DNA from 3 places in the Sphingobium wonjuense genome. Region 2 is predicted to be linked to each of the others. Evidence: riboswitches for the same ligand, from Rfam matches in the RefSeq annotation. Region 2 holds a riboswitch; each other region holds the start of a gene.

Region 1 (5,186 bases), on a different contig from region 2:
TCAAAACCGGCCGCGCAGACCGGCGTAGATACTGCGGCCCAGCGTGCCATAGCGATAGGCGGTCATATAGCCTTCGTCGAACAGGTTTTCGACGCGGGCGAAAAGGCGCAGTTGGTCGAACAGTTTCACTTCGGCGCGCAGATCGACCAGCGTATAATCGTCGAGCCGCAGCGCGTTGGACGCATTGTCGTAACTATGGCCCAACCAGCGAACCGCAGCGCCGGTCGTGAGTCCGAACGGCCAGGCATAGCTGATCGAGCCATTGGCCTGATTACGCGGACGGCGGGGCAGCCAGCGGCCGAAATTGGTCCCGCCGGGCGAACGGTCTTCCGATACCGTCCAGCTGTAATTGCCGTCGATCAGCAGACCGGGCACCGGCTCCACGCTGGCCTGCGCCTCTATGCCGTGCGCCTGTGCCCGCGCGACATTCTGGTAATAACCGCTGCGCCGGATCGTCGTGCTGCCGGGCTGGTAGCAGAGCGCCAGGGTAGAACTGGCCGAACAGCTGTTGAAGATGATCTGGTCTTTCGTCGTCCGATCGAACCAGACCCCGCCGAACCGCAGGCGTCCGTCCAGAAACCGCTGTTCCGCGCCCGCTTCCCAGCCATGCGCGCTTTCGGGCGATAGCGCCTGGTTCCCATATTCGGAGAAAAGCTGGTATAGGGTCGGCGCCTTGAATCCCTCGCCATAGCTGGCGCGCAGCACGGTGCCGGTGGGCAGCGCCCAGATCGCGCCAGCGGACGCCAGCGTCTGCCCGCCGAAGCGGTTATGATCGTCATGACGCGCGCCGCCGGTCAGCGTCAGGCCCGCCAGCGGTTCAACGGACAATTGCCCGTAGACGCTGGTGATCTCCGCACGACCACGCGCCGGATTGGGGATCGGCGCGGACAGGGATGATGGCGGCGAGACGCTGCGGAAGCGCGAGCGTTCATTTTCCACGCCGAACTGGGCGGTCCATCCATCGGCTATGGCGAAGCTGCCCTGATATTCGAGGCGCTGGTTGCGACCGGCGGAATCGAAGGTCTGCTTGCGCGCAAGGCGGGGGTCGAAATTGTCGCGATCGGTATCGGTATAGCCATAGCCGATGCGGTTACGGAAACGACCATCCAGCAAGTCGAGCCGGAGGCCCGCATAGCCGACGAACTCGCGGTTCAGCCCATAGGCCGGACTGTCGGCCGTGGTCGCGTCAAATTCCGTGCGTCCGCTGGAATAATAGCCGCGCAGATCGACCGTCAGGTTGGACGCCAGCGCCACTTCCGCCCGGCCGGTGAGCTGGCGATTGCGGTAACCATCCCTCTCCCGCCCTCCAAAGGCGGGCGCGATCGCCGAGATGCCCGCCGTCGTGAACGTCTGGCCACCGATACGCCAGCGCAGCGGACCGGTGTTCCCGCCGATGGCGGCGCGCGCGCTCACCGTGTCGCGCGATCCGGCCTCCACGTCGAAGCTGCCCTCCAGCGCCTGCGTCGGCAGGGCGGTGACGACGTTGACGACGCCGCCGATCGCCTGGCTGCCCCAGAGGATCGATTGCGGACCGCGCAATATTTCGATCCGCTCCGCGTCGCCGACCAGCAGATTGGCGAAATTATAGCCGCCGCCCGCCGCGGAAGGGTCGTTGAGCTTCACGCCGTCGATGACGACGACGGTCTGGTCGCTTTCCGCGCCGCGAATGCGCAGCGACGTCGCCGTGCCATAGCCGCCGTTGCGCGCCATGCTGACACCCGGCGTGCGCAGCAGCAGTTCGCTGACGCCGATATCCTGCATCCGGTCGATCGCTGCCTTGTCGAGGACTGTCAGCGACGCCGCAACCTTATCGAGCGGAAGGGCAAGCCGGGTGGCCGTGACCAAAATATCGTCAGCGCCTTTGTCGGCGGTTGCAGCGGCATCGGGCGGCGGCGCTTGCCGATCGGCAGCGCCTTCATCGGCAACGGCGGAGGAGGAAAGCAGGAAAACCAGAGTCGTGAAGGTCAACATCGATAGGGTCCAAACATGACGGTCCGCATCCGCAGGAGGACCAGCCGGTTTTGGAGACGCGGCACGACCCCCGCACGAATGCGGTCCACAGATTTGCCGTCATGCGGGTTCACCCCCGTCCGCCCGGAACACCCTGTCCGCACGAAAGACGACCGCGACAGGCAGGTCTCCTGGCTAGCGGGTCGATGCCAATTCGGCCGCCTTCTCGAGACTGATGTCCCAATGGCAAATGGCCGATGGCTCTCCGCTTACAGTTGCAGGGGCAGCCGGGGTTTTCCCGTTCCCATATTCATCCCCGGTCAAGGGGAACCTGTCGCGTGACTGCCGATAGGGAAGCGTAACGAGCGCGTCAATCACCTGTCGTGCGCGCGATCGGCACGATCATGGGACAGGTCGCCGCCAGTTCGATACGGGCGGAAATGCCGTAGACCTGACGCAGCGTTTCAGCCGTCAGCACATCGGCTGGCGTACCCCGCGCCACGACCGCGCCCCCGTCGATCAGGATCAGCCGATCGCAATAGCGCGCCGCCATGGTGAGGTCGTGCAGCACCGTCACCACCGTTGCCCCATTGCGGGCTTCGCGGGCCAGCAGGTCCATCACGTCGATCTGATGCCCGGGATCAAGCGACGCCAGTGGTTCATCGACCACCAGTGCGGGCGTGCCGACGGCCAGCGCGCGCGCCAGCATGACGCGGGCGCGCTCACCGCCCGACAGCTGGGTGGCATCGCGTTGGGCGAGATGCGCGACATCGGCGCGGGCCATGGCCTGCACTATGGCGGCGCGGTCGAGGTCTGTGATGCGGGACAGCGGCGCCAGATGCGGCAGGCGGCCCAGCGCTACCACGCGTTCGACACTGAGCGGCCAGTGTAGGGTCTGACCCTGCGGCAGGTAGGCGATCCTGCGAGCAAGATCGCGCACGCCCAGACTGGCGCGATCCTGCCCGTCGATCATGACCGTCCCTTCACGCGCGGGCAGCAGCCCCAGCATGGCTTTTATCAGGGTGGATTTCCCCGCCCCGTTGGGACCTATGATGCCGGTCAGCGTTGCGGGTTGGAAATCGGCGCTGACATGGCGCAGCACCGGGCGGCGCCCCAGGTCGACCGAAAGATCGTGGACGGCGATGGTCACCACAGGCGGCGCTCCCGAAGCAGATGGACCAAGAAGACGGGGACGCCGAGGAAGGCTGTCAGCACGCCCAGTTTGAGTTCGTTGGTGGTCGGGATCAACCGGACCAATATGTCGGCAAAGGTCAGGAGCACCGCGCCGCCCAGCAGCGACGGCAGCAGGAGCGACGAGGGGCGACGGTCCGTCCAAGGACGCACGATATGCGGCACGATGAGGCCGATAAAGCCGATCGATCCGGATACGGCGACCGCGCCCCCCACCCCGATGGCGATTCCGGCGAGCAGGCGCAGGCGGGTCTGTTTGAGATCGACGCCCAGCGACCGTGCGCCGTCCTCCCCCAGCGACAGCGCGTCCAGCGCCCGCCCGTCGAACAGGAGCAGCGCGCCACCCAGAAGGATGCAAGGCAAGGCGATCCAGACATGATCGATCGACCGGTTCTCGATCGATCCAAGCAGCCAGGCCATGATTTCCATCGCCGCAAAAGGGTTGGGGGACAGGTTGAGCGCCAGGCTGATCCCCGCGATCGCCAGCGTCGATATGGCGATGCCGGCCAGAATCAGCGTGAGGGGGCTTTCCGACCGGCCGCTGAGCAGGAACAACAGCGTCAGCCCGGCAAGGCCGGTGAGGATCGCCAGCAGCGGCAACATGACGATATGCCACTCCGCCATGCCAAAATAGATAGCGCCGACAGCCCCCAGGGCGGCGCAATTGGACGCGCCCAGCACCGATGGTTCGGCGAGCGGATTGCGCAGATAGCCCTGCAGGACCGCACCTGCCAGACCGAGCATGGCCCCGACTATCAGCCCGATGATGGTGCGCGGCAGGCGCAAGTCGAACAGGATGGCGTGGGCCACCCGATCGCCATGGCCCGCCAACGCCGCGAACAGCCGTTCGGGCGGCAGCGTCACCGGCCCGAAACTGAGCGATGCGATTGCCGCAACAGCCAGCCCGATTAGAAGAAGCGGGATCAGGCCCCTATGGCGTGATGGTGTCAGGAAATGTTCGTCCACATAGGCCTCGCATGGGATGGGCACCCCGTCACACTTGTGTCCCGGGATCGTGTCGCTATGGAATCTGGCGCATGACATGCTTTACGTCTTTTGCGCGCTATGGGCTTTTGGGCGGTGCCGTCGCCATCCTGTCGGTCGGGCAAGCGTCGGCCAGCACCGTGCATCCCGATCCAGCCGCGCCCCGTCGGATCATATCGCTTAACCTCTGCGCCGACCAACTCGTCCTCGCGCTTGCGGATCGCGACCAGATTGCCGGACTGACCCACAATGCCACCGATCCGCAAATGTCCGCCGCCGCTGCGCAAGCGCGGGGTCTGCCGATATTGGGTGGGTCTGCCGAAGAAGTGCTGGCGGCCGATCCCGATCTGGTGATCGGCATGCCTGCGCGGCGCAATCCGGCGATCGCGGTCCTCAAGGCGCAGAAATACAAGGCCGTGGATCTTAAATCCGCCGAAACCTATGATGCGATCCTTCTGTCCATCCGCGAGGTGGCAAAGGCGGTGGGGCATCCCGCGCGCGGCGAGGCGCTGATCGCGCGCATGAACGCGGAACTCGCGCGGATCGGCAAGGCGCGGCCCGGTCTGGTCGCGGCCTATTATCAGCGGCGCGGTTATCTGACCGGCACGGGGACGCTGATCGACGACCTGATGCAGCGCGTGGGGATGACCAACCTGGCGGCCAAGCTTGGCAAGCCGCCCCTGTCGCAGATGAGCCTGGAGGAAATGGTCGTTGCCCGGCCCGACTATCTGATCATGGAAAGCGCGACCGATCGGGTGACCGATCAGGGCACCGAAATGCTGCACCACCCGGTCCTGAAAGGCATGAAGCGGATCAGCATTCCGCAAGCGTGGACGGTCTGCGGCGGCCCGGCCTATGTGAAAGCGGCGCGAGCGCTGGCAGAAGGCACCGCGCGTAGATAGGCCGGGCGGTCGGTTCAAAATTCGATGCCCGCCTGCGCCTTGACGCCCTGTTCGCGGAACGGGTGCTTGAGCAGCGTCATTTCGGTCGCGAGATCGGCCTGTTCGACCAGGGCTTCGGGCGCGTTGCGGCCCGTCACGATGACGTGCTTCATGGCCGAC
Region 2 (5,186 bases):
TCGGTGTCTTCAAGGAAATCGGCAGCGTGGTCGCGACCGTAATTTCCGCGATTTTCCTGTTCACCATCGCGGGCATGAATCTGGTCATCCTTCGCTCGGTCTGGCGGACGTTTGGCCATGTTCGCGCGGGCGGCCACTATGCTGACGACGATCTGGACCTGCTGCTGGGTGGTCGCGGCCTGCTCTCGCGGTTGTTCAGGCCGATGTTCCGTCTCGTGAACAAAAGTTGGCATATGGCCCCGCTGGGTTTTCTGTTCGGGCTGGGGTTCGATACTGCAACCGAAGTCGCCATTCTGGGCATGTCGGCCAGCCAGGCGGTCAATGGCCTGTCGATCGGCACGATACTGGTGCTGCCCGCGCTGTTCGCGGTCGGTATGGCTCTGATCGATACGGCGGACGGCGTGGTGATGCTGGGCGCTTATGAATGGGCTTTCGTAAAGCCGATCCGCAAGCTCTATTACAACATCACCATCACCCTGATCTCGGCCATCGTGGCCATTGTCATCGGCGGGATCGAGACGCTGGCCCTGATAGGTGACAAACTTGATCTGAAGGGGTGGCCCTGGAGCCTTGCCGCCAAACTGGGCGAGAATTTCAACAGCCTCGGCTTCGCCATCATCGGACTGTTCGTGCTGTGCTGGCTCGCCAGCTTTGCGATCTACCGCTGGAAACGCTTGGACGAGATCGAGGTCACAGTCGTTGCCTGACCGTCAACGGGTGGATTGTTGCGTCATACTCAGGCGCGACGGCATGTCCTTCACCGTCTCGATCGATCTCGATGTCCTTATGCCGCTCGGGCTTCGCGTATATCGCGGCGAGCGGGACGCAGTGATCCGAATGCTGATGGCGCGTTCTACAGAAATTTTCGCGAAATCCGGCCGAAGCCGTGTCTTTGCTCAGGATTTGAGGCAGGCCGCTGAAGATCTCGCCCACGGCATAAGGGAGCGACTTTTCCAGATAACGTGCAAACCTCTCAGCCAACGACGGGTTGAGGATATTCTCGGGATTACGTCTCGCGGGCGGTTCCGGTGGGCCAAGGATGGCCGATTGCCCCGGTCAGGCGCTCCCAGAATCAGAAAAACGGATAACCGAGATAACGGTCTGGACCTATCGTTGTGATGGGATCGAGCGTCTGGCAGACATCCCAACCGAGATAAGGCGGTGGTGCGAAACGGATGAGGCAACAACGTCAATTGGCTTGGCATCTGTTTTCGTCTAGGGTGTGCGGTGAAGGAACGAGGCAACTCGCCCTTCGATGATCGCGCCGGTGCCCGCAAGGGCTTAATCGGGAATGCGGTGCGGAAGCTTTCTTCCAAATCCGTGGCTGTCCCTGCAACTGTAAGCGGATAGCGCGATGCACATGCTCCTGAATTCAGGAGCAGCCACTGGACCGCGCTTGGCGCAAGTCTGGGAAGGCGTGCATCAAGCTGTGACCCGCGAGCCAGGAGACCTGCCGGCGCACCGGTCGCTCTTGCCTGATCCAGGGTATGGTCACGGCACGGTAACTCTCCGTCTGAGCGACGAAGCTGTGTGGCTGGGGCTGCACGGGTTGCGTGGTAACGGGTGCTTTGTCGCGCCCGCCCGTCGTCGCGCGCCGACCGGACTTGTCCGGCAAGCCTCGCCGTGTCTCGCTCTGGCGCGCGGAGAAGTTACCATGCCCGAACTGTCAAAGGTGCCGGTCACGATCATCACGGGCTTTCTGGGCGCCGGGAAGACCACGCTCATCAGCCACCTGATCCGCCATGCCGGCGGCCGCAGGCTGGCCGTGGTGGTAAACGAATTCGGCTCGCTGGGCGTGGATGGCCAAATTCTGGAATCCTGCGCCATTCCCGATTGCCCGGCGGAAAATATCGTCGAGTTGGCCAATGGTTGCATCTGCTGCACCGTGGCGGACGATTTCATCCCGACGGTGGAAAAGCTGCTGGCGCTCGATCCGCGCCCGGATCACATCCTGATCGAGACGTCTGGCCTCGCCCTGCCCAAGCCGCTGCTCAAGGCGTTCGACTGGCCCGCGATCCGCAGCCGTATCACCGTGGACGGCGTGCTGGCGCTGGCCGATGCCGAGGCGGTTGCAGCGGGACGGTTTGCGCCCGATGTGGCCGCGCTCGACGCGCAGCGCGCCGCAGATCCGAGCATCGATCACGAGACGCCGCTGTCAGAAGTGTTCGAGGATCAGCTTGCCTGCGCCGACATGATCCTCCTGACCAAGGTCGACCTGGCTGGACCCGAAGGCGTTGCCTCCGCGCGCGCGATCATCGCGGCGGAGATCAGCCGCGCGGTGCCGGTGATCGAACTGACCGAAGGCGTGGTCGATCCGTGCGTAATTCTTGGCCTTGATGCCGCCGCTGAGGCCGACATCGCCGCGCGCCCGTCGCACCACGATGGTGAGGACGACCACGAGCATGATGATTTTGACAGCACCGTGGTCGAATGGGGCGAGATCGCCGATCCGGCGCCGCTGGTCACGCGGATCGAGACGCTGGCGCGCGATCACCATATCCTGCGCGTAAAGGGCTATGCTGCCGTGGCGGGCAAGCCGATGCGGCTGTTGGTGCAGGCGGTGGGCGCGCGGGTGCGCTACCAGTACGATCGCCCATGGCGCCCGGATGAGCCGCGCCGCACCACACTGGTCGCCATTGCCGAACACGATCATGTCGATGCCGAGGCCATTCGCGCAGTGCTGCTGGCGTAGGCGCAGGCCATGCACGTCATCTTCCGCGAAACCCATGGGATGGAGGAAACCGCCGTCCCGCAGGATCTGGGGCAAGAGCCTGCGGATCTGGTGGTGCTGTCCTTTTCGGACAGCGACCTTGGGGCGTTCGCGGCAGCGTGGCACCATGCCCGCACGGCCGACGCAGCGTTTCCTTCGCTGCAACTCGCCAATCTGGCCGCGCTGATCCATCCATTGTCGGTCGATACTTATGTCGAACGGACGCTGTCGGGCGCAAAGGCGGTCCTAATCCGGCTGATTGGCGGAACGCCCTATTGGCGCTATGGACTGCAACAGGTCGAGGCGCTCGCCCGGTCGCGCGGCATCGCGCTGGCCGTGCTGCCCGGCGACGGTTTTGAGGACGCGCGGCTGGATGCGGCTTCGACCGTACCAGTGCCCGCGCTGCGCGACCTTGCGCAATGGTGCGACGCAGGCGGCATGGAGGCGGCACAGGCCGCGCTGGTCGCTCTGTCGCGGCTGGCAGGGCTTATCGACGCCCCTGCCCAAACATGCCAGCCGCTGCCGATGGCGGGTGGGTGGCATCCCGATCTGGGCGTGGTCGATCCCGAATCCTTTGCGCGCGATCCAGCCCGGCCGCTGGTCCTGATCGTGTTCTATCGTTCGTACCTGACCGCGCACGATCTGGACCCGTTTGCCGCCCTCCATGCCGCGTTCGACCGGCACGGCTTTGACGCGCTGTCGATTTTCGTCCCCTCGCTGAAGGCTCCGCAAGTGCGCGATCAGGTGGACCGCTGGGTGTGCGGCCTTGGCCCGGCGGCAATTATCAACGCCACCGCCTTTTCCGCGCGCGGCCAGGATGGCGATACCCCGCTCGATGGCGCGGGTGTTCCCGTGTTCCAACTGGCGCTGGCCACATCGGGCCGCGCCGGCTGGGCAGCGACTTCGCGTGGGCTGTCCCCTGCAGACCTCGCCATGCACGTGGTCTTGCCCGAGATTGATGGCCGGGTCTTTGCCGGGGTCGCCAGCTTCAAGGAAGCGGGTGCGCGCGATCCCGCACTAGGCTTTGCCCGCACCATTCATCGCGCCGATCCCGACCGGATCGAGGCGATTGCCGCGCGGGTGGCGGGCTGGGTCGCACTTGCGCAAAGTCCGGTGGGCGACCGGCGCGTCGCCCTGATCCTGTCGACTTATCCCGGCAAGGCATACCAGATGGCCCACGCCGTTGGGCTGGATGCGCTCGCCTCTGCCGAGGCGATATTGTCCGATTTTTCCGAAGCGGGATATCTCACAGATGCCCGGACCGATCTGTCCGTGCGCCTTGCCAGCGAGCATCTGCGCACGTCGCTGACCGAATATCGCAAGGCATTGGCGGCGCTGCCCGAAGCCTTGCGCGCGCAGCTTTACGCCACGTGGGGCGAGCCGGAGACCGATGTGGCCGTGGTCGATGGCGCCTTTCAATTTGCCGCGCTGTCTGTCGGCAATGCGCTGGTCGCGTTGCAGCCCGAACGGGGCGAGCGCGCCCATCGCGACGGGGACTATCACGATCTGTCCCGCTGCCCGCGCCATAGCTATGTCGCGTTCTATCTGTGGCTGCGCGAACGGGGCGTGGACGCGCTGGTTCATATCGGCGCGCATGGCACGCTGGAATGGTTGCCGGGCAAATCGGTGGCCTTGTCCGACGCCTGCTGGCCCGAGGCGCTGACCGGCGCGACACCGGTGATCTATCCCTTCATCGTCAACGATCCGGGCGAAGCCGCGCAGGCCAAGCGGCGCATCGGCGCCGTCACCATCGGGCATGTCCCGCCGCCCCTGGTGCAAAGCGAAAGCGGGGCGGGGCTGGCCCGGATCGAGGCGCTGCTAGATGAATTCTCCAATGCCGACGGGCTGGACCCCGCCCGCCGCGACCGTTTGCAACAGACCATCCGCGAGGAAGCGCGAGTGCTGGGGCTGGAGGCGGAACTGGGGCTCGATGGCGCGGCTACGCTAGTCGAGGCGATCACCCGGATCGATCGCTTTGTTTGCGACGTGAAGGAAAGCCAGTTCGGAGACGGGCTGCACGTGTTCGGGCGTGGCGATCAGGGGGCGGCCGAACGGGCAGGATTGCTGGGCGCAATGGACGGACGGCGCGTTCCTGCCGGTCCGTCCGGCTCCCCCTTCCGCGAGCGCAGCGATGTGCTGCCAACCGGGCGCAACCTCTATGCGATAGACCCCCGCGCGGTGCCGTCGCGCGCCGCCCATGCCCAGGGCGTAACACTGGCCGAAGAACTGATCCGGCGGCATTTGCAGGATCATGGCGATTATCCGCGCGGGCTGGTGGTCGACCTGTGGGGATCGGCCACGATGCGCACGGCGGGCGAGGAATTCGCCATGGCGCTGCACCTGCTGGGCGCAAAACCGCTGTGGGACATGACATCCGAACGGGTGACGGGTGTCGAGATCCTGCCGCTGGCGCTGCTCGACCGGCCTCGCATCGACGTGACCCTGCGCGTTTCCGGCCTGTTCCGCGATGCTTTCC
Region 3 (5,186 bases), on a different contig from region 2:
GGGAAGGTCGCGACATGGAACGAGAAATCCGTATTCAAGCTGCCGAGAACGACAATATCAAAAGCCATCTGCCATTTGCCATGAAACGTTTCACTTAATATGGTGGATATGATGTTTGAAGTCCGTTAGCAAGTCCATGCCGTGACGATCCATTCGTCCGGGTGAGCATCGACGGAAGGGCGATCTTGGCGAAGCGCATTACATTGAAGGATGTCGCAAAGGCGGCCGGGGTTTCGCTGGCCAGTGCGTCCTATGCCGTGAACAGGACAGGATCGTTGGGCGAGGAGTCGCGCATTCGTATCCTGCGCGTCGCAGAAGACCTCGGATACCGCCAGAATATGAGCGCGAAGGCGACGCGGACGGGAAAGACCGGAACGATCGGACTCGTCGTTCCCGATCTGACCAACCCGTTTTTCCCCACGCTCGCGCAATCCGTCGTGCAGCGCGCGCGCCACCACGACTATAGCGTCTTCGTCACGGATACCGGGGGCGTCGACGACCTTGAGAAGGAAGTGCTGAAGGTTCTGGCGGAGCGTGGCGTGGACGGCATCGTCTGGTTCCCGATCCGCGACGTCGACACGGCGGGTGCCAGCATCGCCGATATCCCGACGATCGTCGTCGATCGATCGGTGCCGGGTTTCGAGACGATCCAGGCCGACTATGCCGGCGGCGGCCGCGCGGCGATCGCGCACCTCATCGAACTGGGCCACCGTCATATCGGCGTGATCTGCGGACCGATGGATATCGCCAGCATGCGCGACCGGTGCGAAGCGGCGATCCAGACAATCCGGTCCCAGGCGGAATTGAGCTTCGTCGTCGAGAACAGCTTCTCGATCGATCTGGACGGTCAAGTCGTCGATGCGCTCGATGCCGGCACGGCCACGGCGGTGTTCGTGGGCGCCGATCTGATCGCGCTCGGCGTGATGCGGCATGTCCAGGCGCGAGGGCAGCGGGTCCCGGAGGATCTCTCGGTCATCGGCTTCGACGACATCCCGTGGGCCGCGATGAGCACGCCGCCGTTGACGACGATCGAAATGCCTGTGGAGGACATGGCAGGCGAAGCGGTGGACGCACTGGTGCGTCGGATCGAGGATCAGATCCATCTCAAACGGCGCGTCATCCTGGAAACGGTGATGATCGAACGATGCTCGACCGCACCGCATCCCCAGGTCGCGATTAGCTGAACAGCCTTTCCGAATTTCCCGCACCCCCTCAAACGGTCATCTTCCCGTTCGAGCATTCCTGCAATACGGGCCGCAATCTCCAATTGGCATTATCGACAAACCGCCCTATGAGCGCGAACGAGCGGGCGCTACGCGCCTGATCATGATCGCGCCGGTGCCTCGAAAGAGGCTTAAAATGGGAAGGCGGTGCGGATGGTCCTCCATCCAAATCCGCAGCTGTCCCTGCAACTGTAAGCGGCGAGCGCGATGCACATCGCGCCCTTTGTGAAAAAGGGGCGCAGCCACTGGGCTGGACGATCTGTCCTGAAGGCCTGGGAAGGCGTGCATCAAGCCCTGACCCGCGAGCCAGGAGACCTGCCGGCGTTTTGGTCGCTCTTGCCTGGGTCCAGGGGATGGTCGAGGCACGGTATGTTTCCGTCTGAGCGACGAGTGTGTGCGGCTGGGGCCGTGCGGTCACGCGTCCATGGGCGAGCGCCCGATCATGGCGCTTGCCCGGCTACCGCTTGTCGTCGGCTCCAGGCCGCCGACTGAGCGGCGCGCCCCCGCCCAGGTTGCTCTGGCGCTTGAGGGGGTAGTTATGACCAAGATTTTTGCCATATCCGTTTCGATATTCGCCGTCGCCAGCAGCGGCGCGGCGCTCGCCCAATCCAACCCGACCCTGCCGACCACGAACGACAAGGGCGAGACGATCGTCGTCACGGCTTCCCGGTCGGGCGATGCGGTGCGCGTGGACCAGCTGGGCGCTTCGGTCACCGTGCTGGACGCGCAGGCGCTCGAAACCCGCCAGACTCGCATCGTGTCCGACATCCTGCGCGACGTTCCGGGTGTGGCGGTCAGTCGCACCGGTGCGATCGGCGGCTTTACGCAGGTTCGTATTCGTGGGTCGGAAAGCAATCACGTCCTCGTCCTCATCGACGGGATCGAGGCGTCCGATCCCTATTATGGCGAATATGATTTCGGTACGCTGATCGCCGATCCTGCGGCCAAGGTGGAAGTGCTGCGCGGCCAGCAATCCTCGCTCTACGGGTCTGATGCGATCGGTGGCGTGATCCAATATATCACGCTCACCGGCGCGGAAGCTCCTGGCTTTTCCGCCCGTGCCGAAGGCGGATCGTTCGGCACCTTCACCGGCGGCGTTCGCGCGGCCGGGGTCAGCGGCACGCTCGACTATGCGCTTTCCGGCTCCTATTATCGCACCGATGGCATAGCGACCGCGCGCTATGGCACGCGCAAATTGGGTTCGGACAGCGCGGGCCTGAGCGCCAAGCTGATCTGGTCGCCTGCCGACAATGTGAAGATCACTGGCGTCGCCCGCTACAGCCTGACCGACGCCGACACCGACGACACCGAATTTGATCCGTCCAGTCCTCTGTTCGGCTATGTGGTCGACACGCCCGGCATGCGCTTCAAGAACCAGGCCTTTTACGGCCTTGTCCGCGCCGAGTTGACCGCGCTCGATGGCCGCTGGACCAATGCCGTGTCGGCCCAGTTGGCGGACACCACGCGCAAGGGCTACACCGCTTTCGGGCGCAATGCGGGCGACAAGGGGCAGCGCTATAAAGGCAGCGCGGAATCCAGCCTGCGTTTCGGCACGGACAGCGTCGCCCTCCGTCTGACCGCCGCCGTCGATGTGGAGCGCGAGCAGTTCCAGAACACCACACCCTCCGCCTTCGTCTTTCGGGGCAAGCGACACACGGACAATGTCGGTCTGGTCGGGCAATATGAACTGTTGGTCGATGACGCCCTGTCGCTGGGCGCGTCGATCCGCCGGGACGAAAACGACCGGTTCGACGATGTCACGACCTGGCGCGCGCAGGGCAGCTATCGCTTCGCCACCGGCACCCGCATCCGCGGCGCCTATGGCACCGGCGTCAAGAATCCGGGCTATTACGAACTCTATGGCTATTCGGATGGCCGCTATATCGGCAACCCGAACCTGAAGCCGGAAAAGTCGGAAGGCTGGGAAGCCGGGATCGAGCAGAGCTTCGGCGACAATCTGGCGACGGTCGGCGCGACCTATTTCGATTCGCGGCTGAAGGATGAAATCTTCACCAGCTATCCCGCGCCGACCTTCGTCGCGACCCCGGACAATCGCACCACCCGGTCGAAACAGTGCGGCGTCGAAGTGTTCGTCAGCGCCCGGCCGGTCCCGCAGATCCGGCTGGACGCAGCCTACACCTATCTCAAGGCGCGGGAAAATGGCGTCGAGGAAGTCCGCCGCCCCAGGCATGTCGCCAGCTTCAACGCAACCGTCTTCAGCAAGGACGAGCGTTTCTCCGGTACGCTGACCATGCGCTATAACGGGCGGCAGAGCGACGTCGCCTTCACCGACCCCAGCTATGTCCCGGTCGGCGTATCGCTCCGCGAATATGTGCTGGTGAACCTCAACGCCGAATATAAGCTCACCCCGGCCATCACCCTCTTCGGTCGCGTCGAAAATCTGGCGGACGAGGCGTACGAAGAGGTGTTCAGCTACGCCACCGCCGGTCGCGCGGGCTATGGCGGTGTGCGCGTCCGCTTCTGACCTGACCCCTGCGCCGCCGTCCGTCAGCGGCGCACAAGACCATCTGGAAGGAGAAGCCGCGTGAGCAAAGTGCCCACTACCGTCATCACGGGATTCCTGGGCGCGGGCAAGACCACGCTCGTCCGCCACCTGCTACAGAATGCGAAGGGGCGCCGCCTGGCGCTCATCATCAATGAATTTGGCGACGTCGGCGTCGATCGCGAACTGGTCAAGGGCTGCAACGACGCGGCCTGCCCGGAAGACGATATCGTCGAACTGGCCAATGGCTGCATCTGCTGTACCGTGGCCGACGATTTTCTGCCGACCATGCAGAAGCTGCTCGACCGGCCCAATCCGCCGGACCATATCATCATCGAAACCTCGGGCCTTGCCCTGCCGAAACCGCTGGTGAAGGCCTTCCAATGGCCCGACATCCGCACGCGGGCGACGGTCGATGGCGTGATCGCGCTGATCGATGCCGATGCGGTGGCGGCCGGTCGCTTCGCGACGGACGAAGCGGCGCTGGCGGCCGCCCGCGCGGCCGATCCCAATCTCGATCATGACAGCCCACTGGAGGAATTGTTCGAGGAGCAGCTGATCTGCGCCGACATGGTCGTGCTCAACAAGACCGACCTGGTCGATGCCGACAGCCTCCGCATGGTCGAAGCGCAAGTGAACGCCCATACCCGTCCCGGCGTGGGGATCGTGCGCGCAGCACAGGGTGCGGTCGATCCGGCGGCACTGTTGGGACTGACCGCAGCGGCCGAGGATGATCTGGACGCTCGCCCGTCGCATATCGATGGCATGGAGGATCATGACCATGACGATTTCGACAGCTTCATCCTGTCGGGTGGCGACGTCGCGGATGTGGACGCACTGATCGCTGGCCTGGGTGAAACGATCGCCGCGCATGACGTGCTGCGGATCAAGGGCATGGTGTCGGTCGCGGGCAAAGCGTCCCGCCTCGTCATCCAGGCCGTCGGCCCGCGCATCCAGCATTATTTCGACCGCGCGTGGAAGGACGGCGAAGCCCGCCACACCCAATTGGTGGTGATCGGCCAGAAGGGCCTGGATCGCGCGGCGATCGAACAGGCGCTGAAGGCGGTCATCGGCTGATGCATCTGCTGTCCGCCACACCGGGAATGATATCCAGCGGTGACGAGGCGATCGACCTCGGCCAGTCGCCCGGCGATATCGTGATCCTGACCGTGGCGGACAGCGAACTGGCCTGCTTCGCCAAGGCGGCGGCCGCGCTGCCCGCTGGCGCGCCCAGCGTCCGCCTCGCCAACCTGCTGCAACTGCGCCATCCCTATTCGGTCGACCTCTATGTCGAAAAGGTGATCGCTCATGCGCAATTCGTTTGCGTCATCCTGCTCGGTGGCAAGAGCTACTGGCCCTATGGCATAGACGAAATCGCGCAGGTGGCGCGAACGCGCGGTATCGCCTTCGCCGCGATAGCCGACGGGCGGGAGGATGATCCCTCTCTCGACCGCGCCTCG

The links. A riboswitch is a leader RNA that binds a small molecule or an ion and turns the genes downstream of it on or off. The one in region 2 is predicted to bind cobalamin.
Region 1: it holds a riboswitch for cobalamin, as region 2 does, so the genes downstream of both, U5A82_RS04800 (TonB-dependent receptor plug domain-containing protein) here and cobW (cobalamin biosynthesis protein CobW) in region 2, are expected to answer to the same signal.
Region 3: it holds a riboswitch for cobalamin, as region 2 does, so the genes downstream of both, U5A82_RS04765 (TonB-dependent receptor plug domain-containing protein) here and cobW (cobalamin biosynthesis protein CobW) in region 2, are expected to answer to the same signal.

What each region holds. Positions count from the first base shown of each region.
Region 1 covers NZ_JAYKZY010000002.1:198,684-203,869, reverse strand. Annotated here, with positions in the region: gene U5A82_RS04800 (TonB-dependent receptor plug domain-containing protein) at 1-1,971, opposite strand; cobalamin riboswitch at 2,115-2,300, opposite strand; gene U5A82_RS04795 (ABC transporter ATP-binding protein) at 2,321-3,103, opposite strand; gene U5A82_RS04790 (FecCD family ABC transporter permease) at 3,097-4,092, opposite strand; gene U5A82_RS04785 (ABC transporter substrate-binding protein) at 4,179-5,027, shown strand; gene cobO (cob(I)yrinic acid a,c-diamide adenosyltransferase) at 5,042-5,186, opposite strand, start outside.
Region 2 covers NZ_JAYKZY010000001.1:167,146-172,331, forward strand. Annotated here, with positions in the region: gene U5A82_RS00840 (HoxN/HupN/NixA family nickel/cobalt transporter) at 1-707, shown strand, start outside; gene U5A82_RS00845 (hypothetical protein) at 751-1,119, shown strand; cobalamin riboswitch at 1,249-1,472, shown strand; gene cobW (cobalamin biosynthesis protein CobW) at 1,655-2,692, shown strand; gene cobN (cobaltochelatase subunit CobN) at 2,702-5,186, shown strand, end outside.
Region 3 covers NZ_JAYKZY010000002.1:189,696-194,881, forward strand. Annotated here, with positions in the region: gene U5A82_RS04755 (ribokinase) at 1-68, opposite strand, end outside; gene U5A82_RS04760 (LacI family DNA-binding transcriptional regulator) at 186-1,184, shown strand; cobalamin riboswitch at 1,320-1,560, shown strand; gene U5A82_RS04765 (TonB-dependent receptor plug domain-containing protein) at 1,762-3,708, shown strand; gene cobW (cobalamin biosynthesis protein CobW) at 3,769-4,803, shown strand; gene cobN (cobaltochelatase subunit CobN) at 4,803-5,186, shown strand, end outside.